Regions from separate parts of the Nocardia pseudovaccinii genome, predicted to be linked through region 1. Evidence: riboswitches for the same ligand, from Rfam matches in the RefSeq annotation. Region 1 holds a riboswitch; each other region holds the start of a gene.

Region 1 (2,195 bases):
GTCCAGCACCACTTTCGCGCCCGCGGCGTGTGCGAGTTCGGTCACCCGGCGCACGTCGACCAGCGTCTGCATCGGATTGGCCGGTGTCTCGAAGAACACGGCCTGGGTCGGCACCGAAAGCGCCTGCTCCCACTGATCCAGATCATCGCCGTCGACGAAGACCGTCTCCACGCCCCAGCGCGGCAGGATCTCGTTGCAGACCACGAAGCACGAGCCGAACAGGCTGCGCGCGGCCACAAGTCGATCGCCCGCGCCCAGAAGCGCACCGAGCGCGGTGAATACGGCCGACATGCCGCTCGCGGTAGCGAAACATGCTTCGGCGCCGTCGATCAGACGCAGCCGCTCCTCGAACATGGCGACCGTCGGGTTGCCGTAGCGGGAGTACACGAAATGCTCGATATCGCCGGTGAACGCGGCCTCGGCCGCCTCGGCGCTCTCATAGACGAAACCGGAGGACAGATACAGCGCCTCGGCGGTTTCCTCGAATCCCGAGCGGCGCAGGCCACCTCGCACGCCGAGCGTCGCGGGACCGACGCCCTCGGGCAGCGGCTTGTCGAACGAACCGCCGGTGATCATGACTGCCGCCAGGGCAGGCCGATGGCGCGCCAGCCGGAGCCGCCGCGATGTCCGAGCTCATCGATCGGGCCTTCGAAGCCCTCCAGCACATTGAACGACGGGGCGATGCCGGCCCCGGTCGCGGCGACCGCCGCACCGATGGAACGCTGTCCGGAGCGACAGAGGAAGACGACGGGTGCGGCCGGATCCCGCCCCTCCAGCGCCTTGGTCAGCTGCTCGACGAACTCACCGTTGCGGGCGCCGTTGCTGTCGACCCATTCGATCAGCACCGTCGGCCGTTCGATCGAGGTCGTATCCGGCACACCGACGAAACGCCATTCGGCCTCGGTGCGCACGTCTACCAAGACAGCTTCGGGATTGTCCTGCAACAACTCCCACGCCTGCTGTGGGGTGATGTCACCGGCATATGTCATGCGATCCTCCTGTGAATCCACGCTTGCCGCACCTGGGTTTCGGTACACGGCCAGGTCGTCACCCGGAGCACCCCACCGCGGAGGAGGGTTGCCGACCAGCCAGCCGGGGCTTGGCGCTGGTACTCATGACCTGAAAATGAGATTGCCTGGGTAGGGGCCGCCATGTCAAACCCCATTTCGCACCGCGCACAAGGAATCAACCGCAGACGATCCATCGGTCTTGGGAGCGGGTCAGATTCCAGGTTGCCGGGGTTTCCCGGCCGTCGACCGCGATGGTCACCGTCGCCTTGGCCTTATCGCCGTCGACCATCGCATTCTCAATCTTGGTCACCTTGATCGACTTTCCGGCCGCGGCCCCGCCGAACTGACCGGCGAGCGGCGTCTTGCTCTCGTCGAAGCCCGGACAGGCCACGGCAGGCGGCGGCGTGCTGTCGGTGGTGGCGCGGGCCTCCGCGTAGCGCTGCACCGCGGCCGCGATCTTGTCCGATTCTGTGACATTTTTCTCAGCGGGCGAAAGCACCGCACCGAGCACGATCGCGACCAGCACGACAGCGGCGAAGACGGCCGCCGCGATGAACGGCGCGATGGAGCGACGATCGGTCTGATCGACCTCGATTACGGGTTCTTCATCGGTGCCCTGCTGCTCTGTCATGGGTCGATCATCCCTGGTGGACGGCGGTATCCGGCATTCGGCCCCGAGACGCGTGCCGCGCGGATTTGATAGATGTGCGCAGAGCGGGTAGTCACGGTAGGTGGGCCGGGGCAGCAAACACCCGGTGTACGCACCGCCGCAGGGTGCGCGCTGTGCCACCGATAGAATCGCGAGACTGCGGCCTGCTGTCATAGCCGAGATGGCCGCCTGTTCGCATCAGCAGATGCGACCGAGAGGGTGCGTCAAGTTAGCCTAAGCTAAGACTGACGCCGTAATTATTTCGACCATAAGGGTGCGCGTAAAAGATGACCGAACAGAGTGCTGAGTCGACTAGCGGTGCGCACGGGCCCTCCGTGGTTACGCAAGCTGCCTCCTCCGGGCCTGGCGCGCACACCGCGGGGCCTCGCCCGCTTCGCATCGCGATCGTGGGCGCGGGGCCGGCCGGAATCTACGCCGCCGACGCGTTGATGAAGTCCGATGCCGAGGTGAGCATCGACCTGTACGAGCGCATGCCCGCGCCGTTCGGGTTGATCCGCTACGGCGTCGCGCCGGAC
Region 2 (2,195 bases), 3.5 Mb from region 1:
CGAGCACCGTCAGATGCGGGAAGAGATTGAACTGCTGGAAGACGAAGCCGATATGCGAGCGCTGTCTGCGCACTTCGCGGTCCGACAGCGCGTGCAACTTATTGCGACGCAGCCGATATCCGATCAGTTCGCCGTCGATGTGCACGGTGCCCGCATCCAGCGACTCCAGGTGGTTGACCACCCGCAGCAGCGTCGACTTGCCGGAGCCGGACGGTCCGATCACAGTGACCACCTCACCGGCGTGGACCGTGAGGTCGATGCCACCGAGTACCTCGGTGCTGCCGTAGGACTTACGCACCCCGCGCACCTGTACCGCAGGAGCCGGGGCCACCGGCGCGCTCATCGAGTCGCTCCGCGTGGTGCTGCGGAACCGATTTCGGCGATTTCGCGCAACCGGCGCCAGACCTTCCGCACCGGTGTCGGTGGGGGCGTGCGGTGCGCGCCCTTGGCGTAGTGGCGTTCGATATAGAACTGCACCACCGACAGAATCGTGGTCAGCACGATGTACCAGACGGTGGCCACCATGAGCAGTGGCACCACCCGGCCGTTGCGGCCGTAGATCACCTGGACCTGGTAGAAGAGTTCCGCGATCGCCATGACCGAGACGATCGAGGTGCCCTTGAACAGGCTGATCACCTCATTGGTCGCATTCGGCAGAATCGAGCGCATGGCCTGCGGGACGATGACCGTGCGGAACTGGCGCACCCGTGGAATGCCGAGTGCCGCAGCTGCTTCCAGCTGCCCCGGATCGACCGAAATATATCCGGCCCGGATGATCTCGGCCGCATACGCCGCCTGATGCAATGCGAGTCCGATGACCGCCGCGGTGAAACCGCTGATCACCCCGTTCACCTCGAAGGTGAGAAAGGAAGGGCCGAACGGGATTCCGAGCGAAAGCGTGTGGTAAAGGTAGGCGATGTTGAACCAGAACAGCAGCTGCACGATGAGCGGAATCGAGCGGAACGCCCAGATATAGACCCACGAGATCACCCGCAGCACCGGATTATTCGACAGGCGGGCGATCGCCAATGCCGTACCGATCAGGAATCCGAGTGCCGTACCCCACAGGGTCAGCTCCAAGGTGACCTTCAGCGCCGACAGCACCGATTTCGCGGTGAAGTACTTCGCGAACGTCGACCAATCCCAGCCCGGATTGGTGGCCAGTCCGTGGACGAACTGCGCGAGCAGCACCAGCGCGATGGCGCTGACGACCCAGCGCCACGGATGCCAGGACTTGGCGATCGCCGGTTCGTCGGTACTGCTTACGGTGGCGGTGGGTGCAGCCGGTATCGGGACATCCGATACCGGAGTATCGGATGCGACGGATGCGCTCATATTTCGGTTCCTCCATCGTTCCCGGCGGAAGCACCCGCACCCGGTGACCGGGGGGTTGCTGCGACGTCGATGAGCCAGGTCTCTCGGTCGCTCTGGATGGTGTGTCCGACGCCGAGCACGGGTCGGTCAATGGGTCTAGCCGAAATATCATGCGAAGCAGGCGAAGTCTGGCACAAGGGTACGAATCAGCGTGAGCGCAGACCTTGTTTGCATGGTCGTGAGCAGGCACTATTGGCTCGGTCGTGCGGTGGATCGCGGCATTTCGAACCAAGTTTTCCGCGTGCTCTTCGTCCGGTTCGCCCGCCCGCGGATCGCCGCGGCGGTCCATCGGGACGCGCGGCGCGAACGTGTCGCCTGCCGAAATAGACGCTGTTGCGAAGGTTTGCCGGAGTACTCTCGGACCTCGATTCGTGCCCGACGATGAGGAGGTCCGCCGTGACCCTGCTGCGCCGTCTGATCACGCTAACCGCTATCGCGACCGGTACGGCCGCGATGACTCTCGCCGCCCCCGGCATCGCCGCCGCGGGTCCGGCGCCGATACCCGCACCCGCCGTTCCGGCCGCGACCGCACCGTCGGCCCAAGCCGCACCCGGTGATCTGTTCGCCGGTTACCGAGCCGTCGTGGAGGCGCTGCGCACCTTCGGCATCGACCCGTTCCTGTACCCGGCGGTCGCGCCGTTCTGCTCCGACACCGGCAGCCTCGGTCTGGTGCCCGCGGTGGCGGGCGCGGTCCCGGGGCCGTGGCCCAAAACCACGGTGGCCATTCCAGGACTCGACCCGGCCGCCGTCAAGGCGGGCCAGGTCATGTTCACCTTCGTCCCCTACGGCCTCGGCGCGGACGGCACGAATGCTTCGGGCAT
Region 3 (2,195 bases), 2.0 Mb from region 1:
GCGGCTTCGGTGAGGAAGCCATCGTGGCCGTCGCGGGAGTGCACGATCTCCAAGCCCTCGCAGCCCGGTAGTCCGTCGGCCAGTTCCTGTTGAGTTCGCAACGGGTACAAGCGATCCGAGTCGACGCCGCCGACCACGCACGGCACCGGGATGGCGGCGAGGGCAGCTGCGATGCCGCCGCGCCCGCGGCCGATGTCGTGTCGGTTCATCGCCTCGGTCAGCAGCACGTAGGTGGCGGGATCGAAACGACTGCAAAGCTTTTCGGCCTGGTGGTCCAGATAGCTCTGTACCGCATAGCGGCCGCCGTTGCGCGGATCCTCGTCGCCCTGCGCGTTGTTCTCGAAGCGGTGATCGAGTTCGCCCTCGGTGCGGTAGGTCAGGTGTGCGATGCGGCGGGCGATGCCCATGCCGGTCGTCGGGGCGCGATCGGTGTCGTGGTAGTCGCCGCCCTGCCAGTCCGGATCGGCCTTGATGGCGGCGATTTGCGTTGTCTGCGTGCCGATCTGGTCGGCGGTGGCGCGTGCGCCGACGGCGAGTACCAGCGCGGAACCGACCCGTTCCGGCGCGCCGGCCATCCACTCCAGCACCCGCATGCCGCCCATCGAACCGCCGACGACGGCGGCCAGCCGTTCGATGCCGAGCAGATCGAGCAGCGCCGCTTCCGCGGTCACCTGATCCCGGATCGAGATCTCCGGAAACCTTGCGCCCCAAGGCTTTCCGTCCGGCGCCAGCGTCGAGGGGCCGGTGCTGCCCTTGCAGCCGCCGAGCACATTCGTCGCGATGACGCACCATTCGTCGGTATCCACCGGTGCGCCCGGCCCGACCATGCCGTCCCACCAGCCGGGCAGCGGATGGATATCGTCGGGCACCCCGACGACATGCGAATCGCCGGTCAGCGCGTGCTCGACGAGCACCACATTGTCCAGTGCGGGGGAGAGCTCACCCCAGCGCTGCACGGCCAGATGAACGTCCGGGATGACCGCGCCGGTCTCCAGCCGCACGTCCCCGATGGCAATGATGCCGAGCCTCCCGTCCGGCGGTGGCAGTGCCACCGCGGACGAACGCGCGGTACGAGGGTCGGTCACGGTCACGACTCCGCCTCGCTGGCGCTCGGCTCCGTCGCGACCGAGGGTGCTGTGTCGATGGTTCGCTCGCTGCGCTCGCTCACGACTCCGCCTCGCTGGCGCTCGGCTCCGTCGCGACCGAGGGTGCTGTGTCGATGGTTCGCTCGCTCACGTCGTCGCCGCCGTGAAACCAGCCCGCTGAGGACAGTGCGTCGCCGATGCCGGGGGAATCACGAGGGAACGCACATCCTCGATGTTAGCTACCCGACTGAACCGGGCCGCGGTCCGGTAGACCGGGAGTGTGGCCGCGGACGCGATGGGGTCACTCATGTCGTGCTCCAAAGGGTTGTTCGCCAGCAGGTCTTATCGGGATCTGGGTAACGGACAACAACTCATCGGAAATACCTCCTGAAGTGCGCGCTTGCTCTCGACCATCGAAAGCCCGGTCATCACCCGGAGCACCCCACCGCTGCTGGAGGGTTGCCGTCCAGCAAGCCGGGGCTTCGCGCTGGCACTCATGACCTGACGGACATGGTAACCGCCGCGCCGTCGGCGACTGAAATCCGTTACCGGTTGTCCACCGGTTCGGTCGCGGGCTGCCCGGTGCACACGCGCATGAACTCGTCGAACGACGTGGTGAATCCGGTGCGGGCCTCCGCGGCGGCCGCAGCGGTGTCCTCCGCGTCGAAGATCGAGTTCTGGCACTCCATGCTGAGGTGGCCGATCAACTGCCAGGCGCCGACGACCAGTCGCACCGGCAGCGCGTCGGGCTGGGTGCCGAGCCGCTCGGCGATCGCGTCGGCGATCGCGGCGTTCTTGTCGTCGGCCAGTTCCATGCTCTGCGCACTGACCGTCGGACTGCTGCGCAGGATCCGCTGCATCTGCTGGAAGCGCCGGAACGACAGCGGTCCCTCGGTATTCACCGCGGCCTGGTCGACGACCAGCAGGAAGGCCTCGCGCAGCGATCGCAGCTCATTGCCGGTGACCGGGAGTCCACGCAGGCATTCGGCGATCGCGAGTCCGAAGTCCTTGACCGGCCCGAGGACGATGGCTTCTTTGCTGTCGAAATACCGGTTGATCGTGCGCGGGGACACATCCGCGCGGTCCGCGATCTGTTCGACCGTCGTCGCG
Region 4 (2,195 bases), 160 kb from region 1:
GCCTGGTCGGTGGCGACCGGCCAGGCGCATGACGGATCACGCGGCGGAAGCGGCCGTGCCGATGCCGAGTGCGGCGAGAACGGCCGCGCTGATCTGTTCGAGCCGATCGCGAACCTGTGGGCGGCGCAACATCGCAACCGCTCGTGACGCCAGCACGGCGAGCAGGATCATCTCGACGGCGGCAATGGAGCATTCGATGGCCCCGAGCGCGAGAGTGTTCGAGAACGTGACATCGGTGAGGAATTGCGGCAGTACCGCCAGGTAGAACAGCCCGACCTTCGGGTTGAACATGCACGAAACCAGGCCTGCGGCGAATGCCGATCGGATCGAGGCGGGGGCCCCCGCGGCCGACTGCCCGGACGCCGCGGCGGTGCCCGCTCTGCGCTGCTTGCGGTGATCGATCAGCGCGCGAATGCCCAAGTACACCAAGTAGATTCCGCCGATCACCTTGAGCATCCGGTAGGCGGTCGCGGACTGTTCCAGCAGGGCGGCGACGCCCGCCGCGACCACCACCGCCCACACGATCCCGCCCAATGCCGAGCCGATCGCCGCGGCAATGCCAGGGCGCGCGTCCACGATCGAGAATCGCAGCACCAGGAACGAATCCGGGCCGGGCGTGATCGACAGCAGAATGCACAGGCCGACAAAGCTGAGCAGCAGGGAAAGCGTCACCTCTCGATCAGACCGCACATCACCCTGGATTGCAAGGTTATTTATTAGACTGCATGTATATGCAGAAAGGAGCCGGTTGACAGGGCGGTGCGGCATCTGCCAATCTCGGTTCAGGTCATGAGTACCAGCGTCAAGCCCCGGCTAGCTGGTCGGCAACCCTCCTCCGCGGTGGGGTGCTCCGGGTGACGACCAGGCCGCAGCCCGACCGGGTGCGGCAAGCGCGGACTCGGATGATCACCTGATTTCGGGTCCTACAGCCGATGGGATTTGTGATGACCGCTGTAGTTGAGCAGAGCTGTGCTTCCCTCGCCCGGGTTTCCGGCGACGACCTCCAGGTGCCGCTCGTGCAGGGCGGAACGACCACCTGCACAAACTTCGACTACGCCGCTAGCGCACCGGCATTGGCGCAGGTCACCGACCGCGTGCAGCAGCTGCTGCCGTTCTACGCGAGCGTGCACCGCGGCGCCGGTTACGCCTCGCGGATCTCCACCGAGTGCTATGAGGCCGCGCGCGGTTCGGTCACCCGCTTCCTCGACGCCGCCGACGACCAGGTCGTGGTGTTCACCCGCAACACCACCGATTCGCTGAATCTGCTCGCCGCCTGTGTGCCCGGCGACACCGTGGTGCTGGATATCGAACATCATGCGAACTTCCTGCCCTGGACCCGGCGCGGTCGCCGCGTCGTCAAGGCCGCGGCGACCGTCGAGGAGACGATCCGTCAGCTGATCGCCGAATTGTGCAGTAAGCCGGCGGCATTGCTCGCGGTCACCGGCGCGTCGAATGTGACCGGTGAGGTGCTGCCGCTCGAGCGCCTGGCCACCATCGCGCACCAGTGCGGTGCGCGGATACTGGTCGATGCCGCGCAACTGGCACCGCATCGTCGAATCAGCCTGCGCGCCACCGGAATCGACTACCTCGCCTTTTCCGGTCACAAGCTCTACGCACCGTTCGGCGCGGGAGTGCTTGTCGGACGCCGGGATTGGCTGGATGCCGCCGAACCGTATCTGGCGGGCGGCGGGGCGGTCCGCGAGGTCACCACTACCGGCGCGGAATGGGCATCGGCACCGCAGCGTCACGAGGCCGGTTCGCCGAATGTCCTCGGCGCGGCCGCACTCGCCGCCGCATGTGACGCGCTGTGCGCGATCGATCCGAAAACCCTTGCCACGCATGAGCGACGGCTCGCCGATCGCCTGCGCGCCGGGCTGTCCGCGATTCCGGGTGTCAGCCTGCTGCGCATCTGGGACGACAGCCCCGACACCGTCGGCATCGTCGCCTTCACCCTGGACGGATTCGTCCCCGGACACGTCGCGGCCTATCTCTCCGCCGAACACGGCATCGGTATTCGCGACGGCCGCTTCTGCGCGCACCCGCTGCTCGAGCGGCTCGGCCTGGACGGTGCGCTGCGTGCCAGCATCGGCCTCGGTACCAGCTCCGGCGATGTGGATCGGCTGGTCGATGCCATCGCCACCCTGGTCGACGAGGGGGCGTCGTGGAAATACGCCAGTACTGACGGACTTTGGAAT

Evidence for each region. A riboswitch is a leader RNA that binds a small molecule or an ion and turns the genes downstream of it on or off. The one in region 1 is predicted to bind S-adenosylmethionine.
Region 2: it holds a riboswitch for S-adenosylmethionine, as region 1 does, so the genes downstream of both, ACQPZ2_RS32515 (amino acid ABC transporter permease) here and ACQPZ2_RS04245 (rhodanese-like domain-containing protein) in region 1, are expected to answer to the same signal.
Region 3: it holds a riboswitch for S-adenosylmethionine, as region 1 does, so the genes downstream of both, metX (homoserine O-acetyltransferase MetX) here and ACQPZ2_RS04245 (rhodanese-like domain-containing protein) in region 1, are expected to answer to the same signal.
Region 4: it holds a riboswitch for S-adenosylmethionine, as region 1 does, so the genes downstream of both, ACQPZ2_RS03425 (aminotransferase class V-fold PLP-dependent enzyme) here and ACQPZ2_RS04245 (rhodanese-like domain-containing protein) in region 1, are expected to answer to the same signal.

Annotation. Positions count from the first base shown of each region.
Region 1 is NZ_CP192074.1:929,495-931,689, forward strand. It holds gene ACQPZ2_RS04240 (O-succinylhomoserine sulfhydrylase) at 1-576, opposite strand, end outside; gene ACQPZ2_RS04245 (rhodanese-like domain-containing protein) at 573-989, opposite strand; SAM riboswitch class IV at 1,004-1,120, opposite strand; gene ACQPZ2_RS04250 (Rv0361 family membrane protein) at 1,186-1,641, opposite strand; gene ACQPZ2_RS04255 (FAD-dependent oxidoreductase) at 1,995-2,195, shown strand, end outside.
Region 2 is NZ_CP192074.1:7,223,135-7,225,329, reverse strand. It holds gene ACQPZ2_RS32520 (amino acid ABC transporter ATP-binding protein) at 1-343, opposite strand, end outside; gene ACQPZ2_RS32515 (amino acid ABC transporter permease) at 340-1,335, opposite strand; SAM riboswitch class I at 1,345-1,438, opposite strand; gene ACQPZ2_RS32510 (hypothetical protein) at 1,771-2,195, shown strand, end outside.
Region 3 is NZ_CP192074.1:8,737,377-8,739,571, reverse strand. It holds gene metX (homoserine O-acetyltransferase MetX) at 1-1,052, opposite strand, end outside; SAM riboswitch class IV at 1,477-1,587, opposite strand; gene ACQPZ2_RS39480 (TetR family transcriptional regulator) at 1,631-2,195, opposite strand, start outside.
Region 4 is NZ_CP192074.1:765,580-767,774, forward strand. It holds gene ACQPZ2_RS03420 (LysE family translocator) at 37-672, opposite strand; SAM riboswitch class IV at 786-899, shown strand; gene ACQPZ2_RS03425 (aminotransferase class V-fold PLP-dependent enzyme) at 945-2,195, shown strand, end outside.